Regions from separate parts of the Erwinia sp. V71 genome, predicted to be linked through region 2. Evidence: predicted binding sites of a transcription regulator. Region 2 holds the regulator's gene; the other holds the start of a gene.
What was found. Region 2 encodes ArgR, which controls arginine synthesis, uptake and breakdown. Its sites were predicted from a motif close to ANTGAATAAAAATACANT; they were not measured.
Positions count from the first base shown of each region.

Region 1 (11,060 bases), on a different contig from region 2:
GATACACACTGCTGCCGCTGATCGCGCCGACCAGATGACCAAACAGCCCGGTCGCCACTTCAGCGGCAAAAATCACCGGTGCCTGCATGGTCGCCAGCTTACGTGGAGCAAGGCGTGACACAACGCGACGTGCACACTCTTCACCCACCCACTCCGGTGACTGCAGGTCGCCAATCGCGCGGCCAATGGTGTAGGCGTAATCGCGTTCCATATCGCCATCCTGCTCCGCAATCACGCAGCTGGAGAGCGAGTGGCGGCTGGAGCAGTAGCTCTGCAGCATGCCGTGGCTGTTACCAAACACTTTGATACCGACATGGCTGTTAAAGCTGCCGCCTTCGGTATTGGTGATACGTTTATCCGCTTTCAGGGATGCCTGCTCGGCACGCGCCGCCAGTTCGATCGCCTGATCAGCATCCAGATCAGACGGGTGGAACAGATCGAGATCCGGCGCTTCAAACGCCAGCAGATCGCGATCCGCCATACCCGCGAACGGATCAGGCGAGGTATAACGGGCAATATCCACCGCCGCCTGCACCGTGCGTTTAATCGCATCCGGGCTCAGGTCGGTCGACGAAGCGCTGCCTTTACGATTCTGGTGATAAACGGTGATACCCAGCGCGCCATCACTGTTGAATTCGACATTTTCCACTTCACCGTAACGGGTACTGACGCTGATGCCGGTGGTCTTGCTGACGGCGACTTCTGCCCCGTCAGTGCTGGCTTTTGCCAGTTCAAGCGCCTGTGCGACCGCCTGTTCCAGCACTTTACGTTGTTCTGCAACCTGGGAGATTACTTTCATCGGCCTGCCATATAATTAATGAATGGGAATAGTTTGAGTCTAACAGACTCAGAGAACAATTTCGCAGTAGCCACGTAACCTGATAGCATTAGCTTCTTTTTTAGGAGCCTACCCATGACCAAGCAGCCCGAAGACTGGCTCGATGATGTACCCGATAATCAGGACGAAGAAGACGAAGAGATTATCTGGGTCAGTAAAAGTGAAATTAAGCGCGATGCCGAAGAGTTAAAACGCCTCGGCGCGGAGATTATCGATCTCGGCAAAAACTCGCTGGATAAGATCCCGCTGGATGAAGAACTGCGCGACGCGGTTGAACTGGCGCAGAAGATCAAGAAAGAAGCTCGCCGCCGTCAGCTGCAGCTGATTGGTAAAATGCTGCGCGCGCGTGACGTTGAACCGATCCGCCAGGCGCTGGATAAGCTGAAAAACCGTCACAACCAGCAGGTGTCGCTGTTCCATAAACTGGAAGCGCTGCGCGACCGTCTGGTGGAAAAAGGCGATGATGCGGTGCCGGAAGTGCTGAATCTCTATCCTGACGCTGACCGTCAGCAACTGCGCACAATGATCCGTAATGCGCAGAAAGAGAAAGCGGCTAACAAACCACCGAAAGCCTATCGTCAGATTTTCCAGTATCTGCGCGAACTGGCGGAAGGGTGAATCCCGTCGCGCGGGCGACCTTAGTGTCGCCCCTGCAACGCCGCACCGCACGGCACACCGCTGTGAAAACGTAATTCTTCATCCGGCTGTAAAATCAGCTGCGCTTCGGTTTCACCGATTTTTCTGACGCGCTCGCTGATATCTTTTGCCGCGATTTGTGCCGCTAATTCCAGATAATCCTGGTAGTGGCGCGCCTCTGAGCGCAGCAGCGACAGATAGAAGCGTTCCAGCTCCTCATCAAGATACGGCGCCAGACTGGCAAAACGTTCGCAGGAGCGCGCTTCGATATACGCGCCGCAAATCAGCTTATCCACCAGCGTTTCCGGCTCGTGAGTGATCACTTCGCGCATCAGCCCTTTGGCATAGCGGCTGGCGGTGATTTTGCGATAGGGAATGTTGCGCGCCTGCATAATTTCCAGCACCTGATAGAAATGGTGCAGCTCTTCCTTAATCAGCAGCACCATTTTTTCCACCAGATCATCGGCATACGGCAGGTCACCGCGCGTAATCACGCTTTTCGACAAACTCTTGTGGTCAGCCAGAAACTGCAGATCGTAGTTTTCGCTGTGAACAAAGTTTTCATACGGTTTCAGCCATGCCAGCAACGCATCGCCACTCTCTTTATCGGCCACATACTTGCGGATCAGCCAGATGGCGGTTTGCGCGGCTTTCAGTTCGCAGACCAGGTGGTCAGTCAGCAACAGGGCGAGATTTTCCGCTTTGCGCGCCTCATCAATCCACGCTTGTGGGGTACGGCACTGGAGAAAGCCGTGGATCGGGGCAAGAAGTTCGTCGTAATTCATTTTTATCAGTGTGTCAGAGAAAGTATTTAAGTTCGGTCGCTAACCAATTTAACGCAGGATTGCCGATGGCACGTTTGCAGCAACTCACAGGTTTAAAACGCCGGGAACACGGTCAGCGGAGGAAAGCGTCCCGCGCCATGGACGGCGCGGGCCGAGCGGTCAGGGACGACGAAAAGCGACTTTCCGGAGCTGACCGTGTTCCCGGCGCAATCACAGGACCAGAAACGAGGCCCAGGCACAGAACGTAAAGTGATGCTCAGGCGTCGAACTTACAGCGTGCAGCCAGCATCAATCAGTGACGCACACCAGTGTCGTCTTCATCAACATCACCATCCTCGTCTTCATCCTGCGCATCAGGATCTTCAAAGTAGGTGCCCCAGCCGTCATAGTCGACGTTGAATTTACCCGCCAGTACCACCAGCTGCTCAACCTGGGCATCAATCAGTTCGGCATTCAGCGCGCCTTCACTAATAATATCGCAGCACATCACGGTAGTGCCGTCTTCCAGTTCCAGCTCTTCCGGCTCGCTGACTTCATAGCCGAGTTTAAAGGCTTCCACCGCCACTTTCTCCAGCGAATCGAAATTGTTGCAGGAGAGGTGGTGCTCTATGGCATACAGCGCATCGGGATCACTGCCATCCTCCAGCAGTTCTTCGATGATCAGACGCGTTTCTTCGCGCTGCTCTTCCAGCAATTGTTCGTAAGCCATGGTTCTGCTCCTCAGGGTCGTCGGCTATTAATTTGATTATTTTCCCACAGCGCCGTTCGCGCCACTACACAAAACACAAAGTTTCTTTTCTCCGGGGTTGAAAATGCATATTCATTCGATTAGATTGAATTTTAATTCATTCAAAGCGAGACACGGAGTGCTGTATGAGTCAGTTCCATCAACGTCATTTCCTCAGGCTGCTTGATTTTACTCCGGCAGAGATTAACGCTCTGCTGGCGCTGGCCGCCTCACTAAAAACCGCGAAAAAAAACGGTGAAGAAGTTCAGCATCTGACAGGCAAAAATATTGCGCTCATCTTCGAAAAAGACTCGACCCGCACCCGATGCTCTTTCGAAGTTGCCGCATTCGATCAGGGCGCGAACGTCACTTATCTTGGTCCAAGCGGCAGCCAGATCGGCCATAAAGAGTCGATTAAAGATACAGCGCGCGTGCTGGGCCGCATGTATCACGGTATTCAGTATCGCGGTCACGGCCAGGAAATCGTCGAAACGCTGGCACAGTATGCGGGCGTACCGGTGTGGAACGGCCTGACCAATGAATTCCACCCGACGCAGCTGCTGGCAGATCTGCTGACCATGCAGGAGCACCTGCCAGAGAAATCGCTGAAAGAGATGACGCTGGTGTATGCCGGTGATGCGCGTAACAACATGGGTAATACCATGCTGGAAGCGGCCGCGCTGGTGGGGCTGGATCTGCGCCTGGTCGCGCCAAAAAGCTGCTGGCCGGAAGAGGCGCTGGTCGAACAGTGTCGTCAGGCAGCAGAAAAAACCGGTGGCAAAATCACCCTCACTGAAGATATCGCAGAAGGCGTCAAAGGCGCAGACTTTATCTACACCGATGTATGGGTCTCGATGGGCGAGCCAAAGGAAGTATGGCAGGAGCGTATCGCGTTGCTGCGTAAATACCAGGTGAACAGCGCGATGCTGCAGCTGACCGGCAATCCGCAGGTGAAATTCCTGCACTGCCTGCCTGCGTTCCATGACGATCAGACCACGCTGGGTCAGCAAATGGCGCAACAGTACGATCTGAAAGGCGGTATGGAAGTGACGGATGAAGTGTTTGAATCCGCGCACAGCGTGGTGTTTGATCAGGCAGAAAACCGTCTGCACACCATCAAGGCAGTGATGGTCGCCACGCTGGCGAAACCGCTCTAAGAACGTTGCACCGTCTCCCCTAAATCATTCGGGCTGCGGCAAGGCGGCAAGTCTGCGAATCCCCGGGCGCACAGATAACGATGCGACCGGGGTGAGTGAGCGCAGCGGCAGTGCGAAGCATGACGGGGAAATCGTTTGCGGCAACAGCCTGATTGAGTATAATGCCCGACAATTTGCCGGGAGGAAGTATGCCACTGAGCACCGTAAACATCATTGCTCAACCACGTCTGCACGCAGGCGGGGCACCCGTTTCCTCCCGTTGCCTAACCGATCTGAAAAAAAGCCCCTCATTGCAGGGGCTTTTTTTTGTCCGTCATCCGGCACGTCCTGAGGAGAGTGGAACATGGCCAATCCGCTGTATCACAAGCATATCATTTCAATAAACGACTTAAGCCGTGAAGAGCTGGAGCTGGTGCTGCAAACTGCCGCCAGCCTGAAAGCCAACCCGCAGCCGGAGTTACTGAAGCACAAGGTAATCGCCAGCTGCTTCTTTGAGGCGTCGACCCGTACCCGCCTGTCGTTTGAAACGGCAATGCACCGTCTGGGCGCGTCGGTGGTGGGCTTTGCCGATGGCAGCAACACCTCGCTGGGCAAAAAAGGCGAAACCCTCGCCGATACCATTTCAGTGATTGGCACCTACGTTGACGCCATTGTCATGCGCCATCCGCAGGAAGGCGCAGCGCGACTGGCGACCGAATTCTCCGGCGGAGTGCCGGTACTGAACGCTGGTGACGGCGCGAACCAGCACCCAACCCAGACACTGCTCGATCTGTTTACCATTCAGGAAACCCAGAGCCGCCTGAGCAAACTGAATGTGGCGATGGTCGGTGACCTGAAATATGGCCGTACTGTGCACTCACTGGCGCAGGCACTGGCGAAGTTCGACGGCAACCGCTTCTTCTTTATCGCCCCTGATGCGCTGGCCATGCCGTCCTACATCACCGATATGCTGGACGAACAGGGCATTGTCTGGAGCCGCCATGACAGCATCGAGGAAGTGATCCCGCAGGTGGACATCCTGTACATGACACGCGTGCAGAAAGAGCGTCTCGATCCGTCCGAATACGCCAATGTGAAGGCGCAATTTGTCCTGCGCGCCAGCGACCTGGAAGGTGCACGCGACAACATGAAAGTCCTTCATCCGCTGCCACGCATCGATGAGATCACCACCGATGTCGACAGCACGCCGCACGCCTGGTACTTCCAGCAGGCAGGCAACGGCATCTACGCCCGTCAGGCGCTGCTGGCGCTGGTACTGAATCGCGAACTGGCTCTGTAAGGGGGATAATAGTATGACGCACGATAACAAACTGCAGGTTGAAGCGATTAAACGCGGCACGGTGATCGACCATATCCCGGCACAGGTTGGCTTTAAATTACTGACCCTGTTTCGCCTGACGGAGACCGATCAGCGCATCACCATTGGCCTGAACCTGCCCTCTGGTGAACTGGGCCGCAAAGATCTGATCAAGATTGAAAACACCTTTCTGACCGACGATCAGATCAACCAGCTGGCGGTCTATGCCCCTCACGCCACGGTGAACCGCATCGACGAATATGAAGTGGTCGGTAAGATCTCGCCGACGCTGCCGGATCGTATTGAGCGCGTGCTGACCTGCCCGAACGGCAACTGCATCAGCCGCAGCGAGCCGGTTTACTCCAGCTTCGCGGTCAAAGAGCGCCAGGGCGATGTGCAGCTGAAATGCAAATATTGCGAGAAAGAGTTTGCCCATCAGGTGGTCCTGGCAAACTGGTAATCGCCATCGTCCTCCCTATAATGGAGGACGTTGTTAGCCCCCTGCTCACACGCATGAGCGATGACGCAGGCTGGTGCTTAACTGAGATATTTAGCATGGGCGGCGCTGCCCGCCCCTACCATCAGGAGAAGTTATGTCGCGCGAAATCAGTACGGAAAAAGCCCCCGCCGCTATCGGACCTTATGTTCAGGGTGTGGATCTCGGCAGTATGATCATGACTTCAGGCCAGATTCCGGTCGATCCAAAAACCGGCGCGATCGCTGACGATGTTTCCGCGCAAGCGCGTCAGTCACTGGAAAACGTGAAAGCTATCGTCGAAGCGGCTGGTCTGAAAGTGGGCGACATCGTGAAAACGACGGTGTTTGTGAAAGATCTCAATGATTTCGCCACGGTCAATGCGACCTATGAAGCGTTCTTCACCGAGCATAACGCCAGCTTCGCTGCCCGCTCCTGTGTGGAAGTCGCGCGTCTGCCAAAAGACGTGAAGATTGAGATTGAAGCTATCGCGGTTCGCCGTTAAGACCAGAATAACGGGATCGCTGTCGCTTCTGCAGAATTCCGTGTCCCCTCCCCCGCCAGCGGGGGAGGGTGAACAAATGACGCCGGGCCGTCAGTTCCCCCATCCCAGCTTTCCCCCGCTCACGAAGGAAGGCGCGTCTGTCGCCTGCATCAGCGCGAAGGCGCGATTTTAGGGGAAACACCCCGATGGCTCTGGAGCGGCTTGTCCGCGGAAGACCGCGGGGTGGTCGCCCCGGGTATCTCGATCTGCCAGACGATGCCAAAACCCCCCGCTGCAAATTTTTGCAACATCCTTATGCACGGATTTACTTAACTTTTTTCCCCTACCTGAACGCGCTATCCCCTTGTGTCACAGTCACTTCCGCCGTTTCCTCTGCTCCGCACCAGCGATTTTCAGACTGATCCTGCGCGACCACAGTTTCGAACCGCCAGTAACTGTCTAATCTTAAAAGACGCAAATAAAAACGATTAAACCGTCTACACAAATGGGTGGATCTTTTCGCCCTGAAAAGCAGGATTGAGCAATGAATAAAATTCCACCATGGTGGCAGAACGGCGTTATCTACCAAATCTATCCCAAGAGCTTTCAGGATACGACGGGTAGCGGAACAGGCGATCTGGCAGGCGTTATTCAGCGGCTCGATTACCTGAAACTGCTCGGCGTGGATGCCATCTGGCTGACGCCGTTTTATATCTCACCGCAGGTCGATAACGGCTACGATGTCGCGAACTACATCGCCATCGATCCCGCCTACGGCACCATGACCGACTTCGACAATCTGGTCGAACAGGCGCATAAACGCGGCCTGCGTGTGATCCTCGACCAGGTGTTTAACCACTCCTCAACCCAACACCACTGGTTTCACGAAGCGCTGGATCGCGAAAGCCCCTACCGCTCCTACTATATCTGGCGCGATGCTGCTGAAGGCGGTGGCCCGCCCAACAACTGGCGATCCAAATTCGGTGGCCACGCCTGGCGCTGGCACGCGGAAAGTGCTCAGTACTATATGCACCTGTGGGCACCGGAACAGGCGGATCTCAACTGGGAAAACGAGAGCCTGCGTGCTGAGCTGAAGCAGATCGTCAATTTCTGGGCGGATCGCGGTATTGATGGTTTGCGTCTCGACGTGGTGAATCTGGTGTCGAAACACCAGGACTTCCCCGACGATCCCGCAGGCGACGGCCTGCGGTTATATACTGACGGCCCGCGCATTCATGAATATATGCGTGAAATGAGTCGCGATGTGTTCCGGCCGCGTGAACTGATGACGGTGGGAGAGATGTCTTCCGCCACGCTGGAACATTGCCAGCAGTATGGTTCGCTGGAGGGCGACGAGCTGTCGATGGTATTCAGCTTCGATCATGTGGAAGTGGACTTTTTTCAGGGCCAGAAATGGACGCTGACACAGCTGGATCTGGTGGCGCTGAAAGCGATCTTTACCCACTGGCAGCAGGGGATGCACAACCGGGCGTGGAACGCCCTGTTCTGGTGTAACCACGACCAGCCACGCGTGGTCTCACGCTGGGGTGACGAAGGCGAGTACCGCGTCCAGTCGGCAAAACTGCTGGCGATGGCGCTGCACGGTATGCAGGGCACCCCCTACATCTTCCAGGGCGAAGAGCTGGGGATGATCAATCCGCACTTCACCCGCATCATCGATTACCGCGATATCGAAAGTCACAACATGTACGCCGAACTGCGCGCTCAGGGCCGCGACAGCGATAATCTGCTGGAAATCCTCGCCAGCAAATCGCGCGACAACGGCCGCACGCCGATGCAGTGGGACGCCAGCGAAAACGGCGGCTTTACCAGCGGCACACCGTGGATTGGCATCAGCGACAGCGTCGCCACCATCAACGCCGAAGCCGCCATTGCTGATGATGACTCGGTGTTCTACACCTACCAGAAGCTGATCCAGCTGCGCAAAACCCACGCCATCCTCACCTGGGGTGATTATCTCGATCTGCTGCCGGAGCACCCTTATCTGTGGTGCTACCGTCGCCAGTACGAAGGCGAAACGCTGATTGTGGCGGTCAATCTGAGCCGCGACGCCCAGTCGTGGCACCCTGACGTATTTGACGGCGACTGGAACATTTTGCTCAGTAACTATCCGTCCTCACGCCCGGCGCCCGGCGAAATGATGCTGCGACCGTATGAAGCGATCTGGTGGTATCAGAAGCCTGGCGTGTAACCTTCACCGGGCGGAATTATTCCGCCCAAAACCATTCTGAGCAACTTTTCTGCATGCGGTGGAATCTTTGCTCTGCATCAATAAAAGTGCAGTTAATTTCGATCAAAACACCATATATTGGGTTTAGTATGCTACTCCTTATCAATATATAGTTTTCACCTATACCCTAAATAATTCAGGTTGCAGGAAGGCGGCGACGCAGCGAATCCCCGGGAGCTTACACCAGTAAGTGACCAGGGTGAGTGAGGAAAGCCAACGCACCTGCTGCCTGAAGTATGACGGGTACATAAGGAGAGCAGCGGTGGCAACAGTAGTAATCAAACGAGATGGCTGTCAGGTAGCCTTTGATGAACAACGTATCTGCGCGGCGATTTGCGGTGCTGCGCGCGCGGCACAGATTAACGATGATGACTATTGCGCCACCGTTGCGCGTCAGATCAGCCTGCAGATGCAGGGGCGCAGCAAGGTTGATATTCATGAGATCCAGAGTGCAGTAGAAGATCTGCTGATGGCCGGGCGCTATCCGCAGCTGGCGCGCACCTATATTGAATATCGCCATGACCGCGATGTGGCACGTGAACAGCGCGGCAAGCTGAACCAGGCGATCCGTGGCCTGGTCGAGCAGAGCAACCCGGCGCTGCTGAATGAAAACGCCAACAAAGACAGCAAAGTGATCCCGACCCAGCGCGATCTGCTGGCGGGGATCGTGGCGAAACACTACGCCCAGCAGCACCTGCTGCCGCTCGATGTGGTCAGCGCCCATGAACGCGGTGAGATCCACTATCACGATCTCGACTACTCGCCGTTCTTCCCGATGTTTAACTGCATGCTGATCGATCTGAAAGGCATGCTGAATAATGGCTTTAAGATGGGTAATGCCGAGATCGAACCGCCAAAATCGATCTCCACCGCCACCGCCGTTACCGCGCAGATCATCGCTCAGGTCGCCAGCCATATTTATGGCGGCACCACCATTAACCGTATCGATGAAGTTCTGGCGCCGTTTGTTGAAGTCAGCTACGCCAAATATCAGCAGGTGGCGCAGCAGTGGCACATTCCGGACGCCGAAGGTTTTGCCCTCAGCCGCACCGAAAAAGAGTGCTACGACGCGTTCCAGTCGCTGGAATATGAAGTCAACACCCTGCATACCGCCAACGGCCAGACGCCGTTTGTCACCTTTGGTTTCGGCCTTGGCACCAGCTGGTCGGCACGGCTGATCCAGCAGTCGATCCTGCGCAACCGTATTGCCGGACTGGGGAAAAACCATAAAACCGCGGTGTTCCCGAAACTGGTGTTTGCCATCCGTGACGGCATTAACCACCGCCCGGGCGATATGAACTATGACATCAAGCAACTGGCGCTGGAGTGCGCCAGTAAGCGCATGTACCCGGATATCCTTAACTACGACCAGGTGGTGAAAGTCACTGGCTCGTTTAAAACGCCAATGGGTTGCCGCAGCTTCCTCGGCGTATATGAAGAAAATGGCGAGCTGATCCATGATGGCCGTAATAACCTCGGCGTCATCAGCCTGAACCTGCCGCGCATCGCGCTGGAAGCCAAAGGCGATGAAGCACGCTTCTGGTCGCTGCTGGATGAGCGCCTGGTGCTGGCGAAAAAAGCGTTAATGACCCGCATCGCCCGACTGGAAGGGGTGAAAGCCCGCGTCGCGCCAATTCTGTATATGGAAGGTGCCTGCGGCGTGCGCCTGAAAGCCGACGACGATATCGCGGAGATTTTCAAACACGGCCGCGCCTCGATTTCGCTGGGTTATATCGGCATTCATGAAACCATTAACGCCCTGAGCGGCGGCAAAGTGCATGTCTATGACGACCTGGCGCTGCGTGAAAAAGCGGTCGCCATCGTCGCTCGTCTGCGTGCAGCGGTCGAAGAGTGGAAAGAGGAAACCGATTATGGTTTCAGCCTTTACAGTACGCCGAGCGAGAACCTGTGTGACCGCTTCTGCCGGCTCGACGCCGCCCACTTTGGCGTGGTGCCAGGCGTCACCGACAAAGGCTACTACACCAACAGCTTCCACCTTGATGTCGAGAAGAAGGTCAATCCGTACGATAAGATCGACTTCGAAGCCGCTTACCCGCCGCTGGCCAGCGGTGGTTTTATCTGTTACGGCGAATACCCCAATATCCAGCACAACCTGAAAGCGCTGGAAGATGTCTGGGACTATAGCTATCACCGCGTACCTTATTACGGCACCAATACGCCGATCGATGAGTGCTACGACTGTGGTTTTACCGGTGAATTTGACTGCACCAGCAAAGGCTTCACCTGTCCGAAATGTGGCAACCACGATGCCAGCAGGGTATCCGTGACCCGTCGGGTATGCGGCTATCTGGGTAGCCCGGATGCGCGGCCATTTAACGCCGGTAAGCAGGAAGAGGTAAAACGCCGGGTGAAACACCTCTCCACTGGCGCGCTTGATCAGTAACCATGA
Region 1 covers NZ_CBFFRK010000062.1:11,643-22,702, reverse strand. Annotated here, with positions in the region: gene pmbA (metalloprotease PmbA) at 1-799, opposite strand, end outside; gene yjgA (ribosome biogenesis factor YjgA) at 914-1,456, shown strand; gene miaE (tRNA isopentenyl-2-thiomethyl-A-37 hydroxylase MiaE) at 1,477-2,259, opposite strand; gene rraB (ribonuclease E inhibitor RraB) at 2,552-2,968, opposite strand; gene argF (ornithine carbamoyltransferase) at 3,133-4,143, shown strand; gene pyrB (aspartate carbamoyltransferase) at 4,487-5,422, shown strand; gene pyrI (aspartate carbamoyltransferase regulatory subunit) at 5,436-5,900, shown strand; gene ridA (2-iminobutanoate/2-iminopropanoate deaminase) at 6,034-6,420, shown strand; gene ACSZO1_RS13680 (alpha,alpha-phosphotrehalase) at 6,944-8,611, shown strand; gene nrdD (anaerobic ribonucleoside-triphosphate reductase) at 8,913-11,054, shown strand; gene nrdG (anaerobic ribonucleoside-triphosphate reductase-activating protein) at 11,057-11,060, shown strand, end outside.
Region 1: the regulator ArgR is predicted to act here: its motif matches at 3,092-3,109, upstream of argF (ornithine carbamoyltransferase).

Region 2 (11,060 bases):
AGAGTGTCGAATATGGTCTCTATGCGCCGAACTTTGGCGGCGGTCAGGTTGATATCACTTCCGGTAAGTTTGTCTTCTCCACTTCGGAAGCCTATCTGATTGAGAAAGGCAAAGTGACCAAACCGGTGAAAGGCGCGACGCTGATCGGTTCCGGTATTGAAGCGATGCAGCAGATCTCAATGGTCGGCAACGATCTGGCGCTGGATAAAGGCGTCGGCGTGTGCGGCAAAGAGGGGCAGAGCGTACCGGTCGGCGTGGGGCAGCCGACGCTGAAGCTGGATAAGCTGACGGTGGGCGGTACAGCCTGACACTTTTGAGTCACCTGTAGTCGATTAGCCGGGGGACAGCGCATGCTGTCCCTCTTCATTTCTGCTTACCCCTGGCGATGTTCCTGATAAATCGCTGCCACCTGTTTAAAGTATTCGGTCAGGTAGTTAATACACACCTGCACTTTCAGCGGCAGTTTGTCTTTCTGAGTGTATACCGCATACACCGGCCGCGGATCGGACTGATAGCGGGTAAACAGAATCTCTACCTTGCCCGCGTTAATCTCATCAATCACCCACATCAGTGGCACATAGGCGATGCCGGCGCCCATTTTCAGCCAGCGCGTCAGTGTCTGGGAGTCATTGGTAACAAAACGTCCCTGCGGCGAGACGCGAATCGAAATCCCTTCCGGCGAAATCAGTTCGAAGTCATTGTCCGGTCGCACGCTGTATTCCAGCCAGTTGAAGTTGCTGATATCGCTAGGTTTTTCCGGTGTGCCGTTCTGTGCCAGATAGCTTTTTGCGGCGCATACCACCATTGGCATCGAACCGAGGCGGCGTGAGAACAGGCTGGAGTCCTGCAGCGCACCGACGCGGATCACCACATCCAGCCCGTCGGCAATCAAATCCGGCGCCGGAATGCCGGTGACCAGGTTAACCGTCAGGCCAGGGTATTCGCGCAGCATATCGGCGGTCATGGTGGCGAGCACATTTTGCGCCATGGTGGACGAGCTGCCGATGCGCAGAGTACCGATGGGGGTATTGTTAAACGCATACAGCTGTTCATGGACTTCCTGGGCTTCGGACAGCATGCGGCGGCAGCCCTGAAAATAAATTTTCCCGGCTTCGGTCAGGCCGATACTGCGCGTGCTGCGGTTCAGCAGCTTCACCTGCAACTCATCTTCCAGTTTGGCCACGATCTGGCTGATGGCGGAAACGCTCATTTGCAGCTGGCGTGCGGCGGCGGTAAACGAGCCAAGCTCGACCACTTTGGCAAACACCGCCATCCCCTTTAGTTTTTCCATTATTCACTCTGGCTTAAAAGTGATTTAGATCACAATTTGTAGAAAACATATAGTCATCAACGTTACTATATAGCTGCCGGGTCGCCGTCTGGTGGCTCATCCCATTGTCGAGATTGCTTAATGGTAATCTATCATTAAGTAACGGTTCTGATTTTCGTCTGACAGTTTACCTGTCGTCTGACCATCATCAATCCGTAAGCAGTGCTTCCGTTAAGCATCGGGAGCGGTATTGCTCTGGCATCATGGCCGGTCCGGCACCGATATGTAAAAGGATAAAAAATGAGTGTGCTTCCGGTTATTGTCGTGTTTGGGCTGTCGTTCCCTCCCGTATTCTTTGAACTTATCGTCGCATTGATGCTGTTCTGGCTGGTGCGTCGCGTGCTGATGCCGACCGGCATCTACGATTTAGTCTGGCACCCGGCATTGTTTAATACTGCACTGTTCTGCTGTCTGTTTTACCTGGTATCCCGTCTGTTCGTCTGAGGTCAAAGTGAAAGCTCTAATAAGAAAAATCGCGCGCTACGCGATCACTATTGTTCTGGTTATCATCGCCGTTGTGGTTATCTTCCGCGCCTGGGTGTTTTACACCGAGTCGCCGTGGACCCGCGACGCCAAATTTACCGCCGATGTGGTGGCTATCGCCCCGGATGTCACCGGCCTGATTACCGAAGTGAAGGTGCACGATAACCAGCTGGTGAAGCAGGGCGATGGGCTGTTTACCATCGACCAGCCGCGTTTCCAGAAAGCACTGGAAGAAGCCGAAGCGGATGTGGCCTATTACGATGCGCTGGTGAAAGAGAAGCGCCGTGAAGCCAGCCGCCGCAATCAGCTGGGATCGAATGTGATGTCGCGCGAAGCGATCGATCAGTCGAACAGCGATCTGCAGACCAGCGAACATCAGCTGGCAAAATCGCGTGCGACGCGCGATCTGGCGCAGCTGGATCTCGATCGTACCGTGATCCGCGCACCGGCCAGTGGCTGGATCACTAACCTGAATGTCTATGCCGGGGAGTTTATTACCCGTGGTTCCACCTCGGTGGCGCTGGTGAAGCAGGACAGTTTCTATGTGCTGGCCTATATGGAAGAGACCAAACTTTCCGGGCTGCGTCCGGGTTATCGTGTTGAAATCACGCCGCTGGGCAGCAACCGCATTCTGCGCGGTACGGTAGACAGCTTTGCCGCCGGGGTGAATAACAGCAGCAGCACCGTCGACAGCAAAGGCATGGCGACCATCGATTCCAACCTGGAGTGGGTACGTCTGGCGCAGCGCGTGCCGGTGAAGATCCGTCTCGATCAGCAGCCAGGTAATCTCTATCCTTCGGGCACCACGGCGACTGTGGTGGTGACCGGCGAAGTGGATCGCGATCGCGAACAGTTACCGCCGATGACCCGCTTCCTGCACCGCTTACGTGAGTTCGGTTAAGCGGAGGCGTTATGCAAGGTTTTAGCGTTGAACGGCTGCGTTTTCCGATCAAACTCGCCTGCGCGATTATGCTGGCGCTGTTTGTCGGCTTTCATTTCAATCTGGAAACCCCGCGCTGGGCGGTGATGACCGCCGGCATCGTGGCGGGCGGCACCGCGTTCGTTGCGGGTGGCGATCCCTTCTCTGGCGCGCTGCGCCATCGCGGCCTGCTGCGCATCATCGGTACTTTTATTGGCTGTATCGCCGCGCTGGCGATCATGATCAGCACCATTCGCGCGCCGGTAGTGATGCTGTTGTTGTGCTGTCTCTGGGCGGGCGTCTGCGTCTGGCTGTCGTCATTAATTAAAGTGGAAAACTCCTACGCGCTCGGGCTGGCGGGTTATACCGCGCTGATTATCGTGGTGACCGCGGACTCCACCACCAATGGTTCCGTGCTGCTGGCACCGCAGTTCGCCATTGAGCGCTGCAGTGAGATCGTGATTGGTATCGTCTGTGCGGTAGTGGCGGACCTGCTGTTTTCCCCGCGCTCGATTAAAAACAATATTGACCGTGAAATTGATGCGCTGCTGGTGGATCACTACAAGCTGCTGCAGCTCTGCATTGCCCACGATGATAAAGAGGCGGTGGATAAATCCTGGGGCAGTCTGGTGCGGCGCACCAACGCGCTGAACGGCATGCGCAGCCATCTGATGCTGGAGTCGCCACGCTGGGAGAAGGTCAACCGTCGCTTAAAAGCGCTGCATACGGTGTCGCTCACGCTGATTACTCAGGCGGCGGAGACTTTTTTAATCCAGAACAGCCGTCCGAATTATCTGCCGCCGCAGTACAGGATACTGTTTGATAAAGAGGTGACCAGCGTTAGCGACGTGCATAAACGCATGAAGCTGATGCGTCGGGTGATCACTGCCAGCGGCAGTAAACAGACGCCGCTGACGCTGGCCAGTTGGGTGGGTGCCGCCACACAGTATCTGTTGTTGCTGAAAGGGGTACATACCAACAGCAGCATCAGCAAAGTAGAGGAAGAGATCCTGGAGCGTGAAGAGGTGGTAATTAAAGCCAAATCGGCGGAGACGCATCACGCACTGGTCAATGGGATTCGTACCTTTGTCGCTACCGCGATCGGCTCTCTGTTCTGGCTGTACACCGGCTGGACTTCCGGCAGTGGCTGTATGGTGATGCTGGCAGTGATTACCGCGCTGGCGATGCGCACGCCGAATCCGCTGGGGATGGCAAAAGACTTTGTCTACGGCATGATTGTGGCGTTCCCGCTGGGCAGTCTCTACTTTATGGTGATCCTGCCCGCCACCCAGCAGAGTCTGTTACTGCTGTTGATCGCCCTTGGCGTGCTGGCGTTTATTGCCGGGATCTTTATTCAGCGTCGTCAGATCGGCACCCTCGGTGCATTTGTTGGTACGCTGAATATTCTGGTGCTGGATAATCCGATGACCTTCCATATCCACACCTTCCTCGATGGCGCGCTGGGCCAGATGATTGGTGCGTTTGTCGCGCTGATGGTGATCCTGATAATCCGCGATACGTCGAAGGCGCGCATTGCCCGCACCATCCTGAACCGCTTTATGTATGCCGCGGTGTCGGCGATGACGACGAATCTTGCCCGGCGTAATGAAAACCATCTCCCTGCGCTGTACCAGCAACTGTTCCTGCTGCTGAACCTGTTCCCGACGGATATCAACAAATACCGTCTGGCGCTGACGCTGATTATTGGTCATCAGCGCCTGCGCAGTGCCGAAGTGCCGGTTAATCCGGAACTTTCTGCCTTCCATAAACAGCTGCGCTATACCGCTGACCGGGTAATCGCCGCACGCAGTGATGACAAGCGACGTTATTACTATGAGCGTTTACTGCGTGAACTGGACGAATACCAGCAGAAACTGGTGACCTGGCATGCGCCGGAAAGCGTCACCGAACCGGTAAAACGCCTTGCAGATGTACTGAAGAGATATCAGAACACCCTGATTCTGGCGTAAACCGACCTCTCCTGATCGCCAGCTATACTGTAAGACACAGGATGGCAAAGCGATCAGGAGGAAATCCATGTCCCATTCATTCCTGCAGGATAACGACCTTTTCCAGACCGGCTGGCTGGCCGATGGCCGCTGGCAACCACTCAGCGACACCTTTGCGGTGCTCAATCCCGCGACGGGGGAAACCATTGCCCGGGTGGCAAAAGCGGGGAAAGCCGAAACGGAACAGGCGATCGCCGCTGCTGCCCGCGCGGACATTCTGCAGCGCTGGTATCAGCTGATTATCGAACAGAAAAGCTGGCTCGCCAGACTGATGACCGCTGAGCAGGGTAAGCCCCTGAAAGAAGCGGAAGGTGAAGTGGAGTATGCCGCCAGCTTTATTCAGTGGTTTGCCGAGCAGGCGAAGCGCGCCAACGGCGAGATTATCCCACCGGCAAAACCCGGAGCACGTATTCTGGCGACCCGCGAACCGATTGGCGTGGTGGCGGCGATCACGCCGTGGAACTTCCCGATGGCGATGCTGACACGCAAGCTCGGCCCGGCGCTGGCGGCGGGCTGCACCGGCATTATCAAACCGGCGAACAACACGCCACTTTCCGCTTTTGCGTTGCTGGCGCTGGCGCAAAAAGCGGGTGTGCCGGATGGCGTCCTTAACGCCGTGGCGGGGGATACTCAGGCGATCAGTGACGCCATTATGGCCAGCAAACAGGTACGTAAAATCTCCTTCACCGGCTCCACTCAGGTGGGCAAACTGCTGATGCGCAACGCTGCCGACAGCGTCAAGAAAGTGTCGCTGGAGCTGGGCGGCAACGCGCCCTATATCGTTTTCGACGATGCCGACATTGATGCCGCAGTCAATGGTGCTATTGCCAATAAATTCCGTAACGCAGGCCAGGTGTGCGTCAGCGCCAACCGCTTCTTTATCCAGAGCAGCATCTATGATCGCTTTGTTCACCAGCTGGCGGAGGCGGTGAAGCAGCTAAAAGTGGGTAATGGTGCCGATGATGGTGTGCAGGTGGGGCCGCTGATTGATCAGGCCGCAGTGAAAAAAGTGGCGGAACATGTCGACGACGCGGTGACGAAAGGCGGACGTGTTGTCGCCGGTGGGGCTCCTCATGCCCTGGGCGGTAACTTCTGGCAGCCGACGGTGATTGCTGATGCCAGTGACAATATGACGCTGGCGCAGGAGGAAACTTTCGGGCCGGTCGCGGCCTGTTTCCGTTTTGACGATGAAGAGGAGGTGATCCGCCGCGCGAATGAGACGGAATTTGGTCTCGCTGCCTATTTTTATACACAGAATCTGCAGCGTGTGTTCCGCGTATCGGCTGCACTGGAAAGCGGAATGGTGGGCGTCAACGAGTGTGCGGTGTCGACCGAGCTGGCACCCTTTGGTGGGGTAAAAGAGTCAGGACTGGGTAGGGAAGGTTCGGTGCTGGGACTGGAGGAGTTTCTGGAAGTGAAAACCCTGCACCTTGGTGGGCTGTAATCATCCGTAGGGAGCAGCCGGGCATGAGAAAAGAGAGCTTTGATTTCAATGAGATTGTCGATCAGGCTCATTTCTATCGGCAGTTTACCGAGCGCTTTGCGCTGGCCGACAGACTGATTAGCGATCTGGATTCACTCTGGGATGCGGTGACGCTTTCTGTGCTGCCGTTACCGCTGGAAATCGAGTTTATTCATTTAGGATCGGGACAGAAGCGGCGCTATGGAGCGTTGATCTTGCTTTTTGATGAGGCTGAAGAGGAGCTGGAAGGCCAGCTCCGCTTCAATGTGCGTTAAACACGCTTACCTCCATCAGAAGGTATGCCTCGGCAAAAAGGGCCCCGGCGAACGGGGCCAAAAGGTTCGTTAGATCAAATGCGATCAACGAGGAATGATTATTTATAGATTTCTGCGGTGGCGTGGAAGTTGCCGTCGTTACGCGCTTCGATAATGCGGTAAGAGCTGGCGCCTTCTTTGTTGGCTTTCTCAGACAGTGCCTGACGAATGGTCATCGGTGAACCATCGAGGCCGCTGACGGAAATCACACCGACAGATTGCAGGTTCTGGCTGTCAGCCTGCTGCTGAGTCACCAGGTTCGCGGCGCTGACGCCGAAAGACAGTACGGAAGCCAGACCTAATGCAGCGATTGCGATAGACGTTTTCATTATTTTTACTCCAGAAATAGATTGTTCATGGCAACCGAAAGGGTTGAAAAGCCGTTTTTATTCTTGGGGTTGCCGTTCAGCTTTAATGTTTTTAATACCGTGGTAATGTCGTTGCTTACTTGTACAGTTCTGCAGTGGCGTGCCAGCTGTTGTTGTCAGAAACCTCAATCACACGGTACGCGCTGGCGCCCTGCTGATCGGCTTTCTGTGACAGTGCTTCACGGATATCTGAAGGTGAAGCGGTAATCGCGCTGACGCTGACAGTGCCCATTGATTGCAGATTTTGTGCCTGTTCAGCATTGATAGATTGCGCTGCAAAAGCGCCAAATGACAGTGCAGAAAGCAGGCTCATGGTTGCGATACTAGTTTTAATGTTCATATTCATTTCCTCGTCGTCTGTTTTTATCTTTTTACATACTGTGATGTTCATCACGAAAACAAGTATAGATCTAATCACGTAGGAAATTAATACTCTGATAATAATCTTTTTTTGGGATTCTTTGCATGGAAATGACTTTTTAATAACCATGGGTTATAAAAAATGCTTATATTTTGCCCGTCACATGTTGAATTTATGTAAAAACAATCACATAAGTGAATTTAGCTATTCGTGCGTAACTTTGCAGTGGATCACGCTGTATGGCGGGAAAATAGCGACAGATGACATGAGATTGTCATCTTATTGTGGTTGTTTCGGCCGGAAGGATGGCTGGGTAGCCGACAAATAAATAGAGCCGAACGGGTCGGCTCTAAGTAAAGATGATGATAATGCGAGGTAAGTAGCAAGTTACGCCAGAGTTTCAGCTACGCTATTTATAGCTCTTGTTCGAATAGCACCAGAATGGCGTCATACAGCTGTTTTACGCTAAAGGCGCGTGCAGGAGTAATAAAAATGGTGTCGTCACCGGCGATGGTGCCGAGAATGCCTTCGGCTTTACCCAGTGAGTCCAGCAGGCGTGCAATCAGCTGTGCTGCGCCCGGGCTGGTATGGATCACGACCAGCGCATCGTTGTAGTCGATGTCCAGCACCAGATTTTTCAGCGGGCTGGTGGTGGTGGGTACGCCAAGCTCGGCAGGCAGGCAGTAGACCATCTCCATTTTGGCATTGCGGGTACGTACCGCACCAAACTTGGTCAGCATGCGCGAGACTTTGGACTGGTTGATATTGTCGAAACCTTCGTCCTGCAGCGCCTGAACAATTTCACCTTGCGAGCTAAATTTTTCTTCTTTCAGTAAGGCCTTGAATGCCTTAATCAGATCTTCTTGTTTTGATGGGTTACGCATAGGTTACCGATATAAAAGAGGAAACAACAGGACGCCATAAGTCAGCGATAAATTATTATGCATTTAGATGAATTGTTATGCAAATTAACTTTGGGCTAAACAGGGGCTATTTCACTGCGGACGCGCATTCTGGCAAATTTAGCCACGAATGACAACCGCGGATATGCGCATAGATGTAGCGCACAAAGTGAACAAAATGTTATCGGATTGATGTTGTTTTGATCGCATACGCGGGTTATGGTAGCCGCAGAACTATCTGGCTATAAATCGAGCTATTTGGCGTCAGATCGGGAGGTGTTGTGGTCAATTATGCTGCGTTTTGACTGGTTTCAGCGCAACTGTGTACAGAAAGGCGACATCTTTCTCGTCATTACCTCATGGGTTGGTTATTCTCGTCAGCCCAATGGATTCACGGCACGTTTTGCTCACACAATAATAAGGAGTTTAGGATGAAAGTTGCAGTTCTCGGAGCCGCTGGCGGTATTGGCCAGGCGCTCGCACTTCTGCTTAAAACCCAGCTTCCTGCAGGTTCAGAGCTTTCTCTGTACGACATCGCTCCCGTTACCCCTGGCGTGGCTGTTGATCTGAGCCACATTCCTACTGCCGTCAAAATTGAAGGTTTTAGCGGCGAAGACGCCACGCCTGCGCTGAAGGGCGCAAATGTGGTGCTGATTTCTGCTGGTGTGGCGCGTAAGCCGGGTATGGATCGTTCCGACCTGTTTAACGTTAATGCCGGTATCGTGCGTAATCTGATCGAGCAGGTTGCTGCGACCTGCCCGAAAGCGCTGATTGGTGTGATTACCAATCCGGTGAACACCACCGTGGCGATTGCGGCGGAAGTGCTGAAAAAAGCCGGTGTTTATGACAAAAACAAACTATTTGGCGTCACCACGCTGGATATTAACCGCGCCAACACTTTTGTGGCGCAGCTGAAAGGCAAGCAGCCGCAGGAGATTGAAGTGCCGGTGGTGGGTGGTCACTCTGGTGTCACTATTCTGCCACTGCTGTCACAGATCCCGGGCGTCAGCTTTAGCGAACAGGAAGCGGCTGACCTGACTAAACGCATTCAGAATGCCGGTACTGAAGTGGTGGAAGCCAAAGCGGGTGGCGGTTCTGCAACCCTGTCGATGGGGCAGGCGGCAGCGCGTTTTGGTCTGTCACTGGTGCGTGCACTGCAGGGCGACAGCAATGTGCTGGAGTGCGCCTATGTTGAAGGTGACGGCGAACACGCCCGTTTCTTTGCCCAGCCGCTGCTGCTAGGGAAAAACGGTATTCAGGAGCGTAAACCGATTGGTGCGCTGAGCGCGTTTGAGCAGCAGTCGCTGACAGGCATGCTGGATACGCTGAAGAGTGATATTAAGCAGGGCGAAGAGTTTGTGAAGTAATCACGGCGAGGGAGCTGCTATGCGGCTCCCTGCTATATCGGTTTGCTCTCAGTTTTGTTCCGGATATTCCTGAATAGTCACCGGCAGCGTCAGTCGCTGATCACCGCGTAATATCTGCACCTGCACCACCGATCCTGGCCGGATTTCCGCCACCTGATCCATCGTCTCCTGTGCCGATATCGCCGGCTTACCCTCGACACTGGTAATCACGTCGTTCGCCTGAATTCCCGCCTGTTCCGCCGGGCTGCCCGGATTTACCTTACTGACCAGGATACCCTGGATATGTTCAATGCCCATACTCTGGTCGGGGCGCTGACGCACATCGCTGCCGTTGATGCCGATATAGCCGCGGATCACACGCCCGTCGCGAATCAGCTTATCCATGATTTTGGTCGCCAGCGCGGTGGGAATGGCAAAACCAATGCCTTCCGGCGTTTCGCCATCATTGCTCTTATCAAAGGAGAGCGTGTTGATGCCCATCAGCTCGCCCAGCGAGTTGATCAGGGCACCACCGGAGTTACCGTGGTTAATGGAGGCGTCAGTTTGCAGGAAGTTCTGGCGACCGGACGGGCTAAGACCCACGCGTCCGGTGGCGCTGATAATCCCCTGGGTCACGGTCTGCCCGAGGTTATAAGGGTTACCAATCGCCATCACGATATCGCCAATATGCGCCACCCGTTTTGGGTTCATCGGGATCACCGGCAGGTTAGTGGCAGTGATTTTCAGCACCGCCAGGTCGGTCAGGCTGTCGGAGCCGACCAGCAGTGCCTCAAAAAAGCGACCGTCCTGCAGGGCGACAATAATCTGATTGGCATTACTGACCACATGGCGGTTGGTCAGAATGTAGCCTTTTGCGCTCATGATCACGCCGGAGGCCAGCGCGGTGATATTGTTATCCAGGCCGCGGGTATAGACATTGACCACGGCAGGCACAGCACGTCGCACACCGGGGTTATAACTCACGGGTGTCTCGTCGGCACTGTTTTCTGGCGCAGAGAGCATGTTGCTGCCCATTCTCAGCGCAGGCATCGCGACGAGTAAAATTGCCGCCACGATCAGGCCAAAAATCACTGAACGCAAAAGTTTAGGAAACATGGTGTTATATCAACAGGAAAGAACGTCAGCAGAATAGCACGACTGATGCGGACACACACGGAGTTGTGTCCGCATCGTGATTTAGCGCAGTAACAGGTAGATATTTTCGCCTGCACGCACCACGCTCAGCGCCACCAGCGGCGGCTTCGCTTCAAGGATTTTGCGCAGTTCGGCCAGATTCGTGACCGGCGAGCGGTTGATGCCAATAATGACATCATCTTTATGCAGTCCTGCACGTTCCGCCGGGGTCGATTTATCAACATTATCGACTTTCACCCCTTTGGTGCCATCTTTCAGCTGGCCATCACTCAGGGTGGCGCCCTGCAACGCCGGAGAAAGCTGGGCGGCGCTGGCGGTGGTTTGTGCACTCTGCTCAAGCTTAACGGTCACTGTCTGCGGCTTACCTTCACGCAGCAGGCCAATCTTCACCTCTTTACCTGGCGCGGTGGT
Region 2 covers NZ_CBFFRK010000002.1:28,616-39,675, forward strand. Annotated here, with positions in the region: gene tldD (metalloprotease TldD) at 1-308, shown strand, start outside; gene aaeR (HTH-type transcriptional activator AaeR) at 374-1,291, opposite strand; gene aaeX (p-hydroxybenzoic acid efflux pump operon protein AaeX) at 1,571-1,774, shown strand; gene aaeA (p-hydroxybenzoic acid efflux pump subunit AaeA) at 1,782-2,714, shown strand; gene aaeB (p-hydroxybenzoic acid efflux pump subunit AaeB) at 2,726-4,702, shown strand; gene ACSZO1_RS00665 (NAD-dependent succinate-semialdehyde dehydrogenase) at 4,770-6,185, shown strand; gene ACSZO1_RS00670 (barstar family protein) at 6,209-6,478, shown strand; gene yhcN (peroxide/acid stress response protein YhcN) at 6,577-6,846, opposite strand; gene yhcN (peroxide/acid stress response protein YhcN) at 6,962-7,225, opposite strand; gene argR (transcriptional regulator ArgR) at 7,660-8,130, opposite strand; gene mdh (malate dehydrogenase) at 8,580-9,515, shown strand; gene degS (outer membrane-stress sensor serine endopeptidase DegS) at 9,564-10,610, opposite strand; gene degQ (serine endoprotease DegQ) at 10,692-11,060, opposite strand, start outside.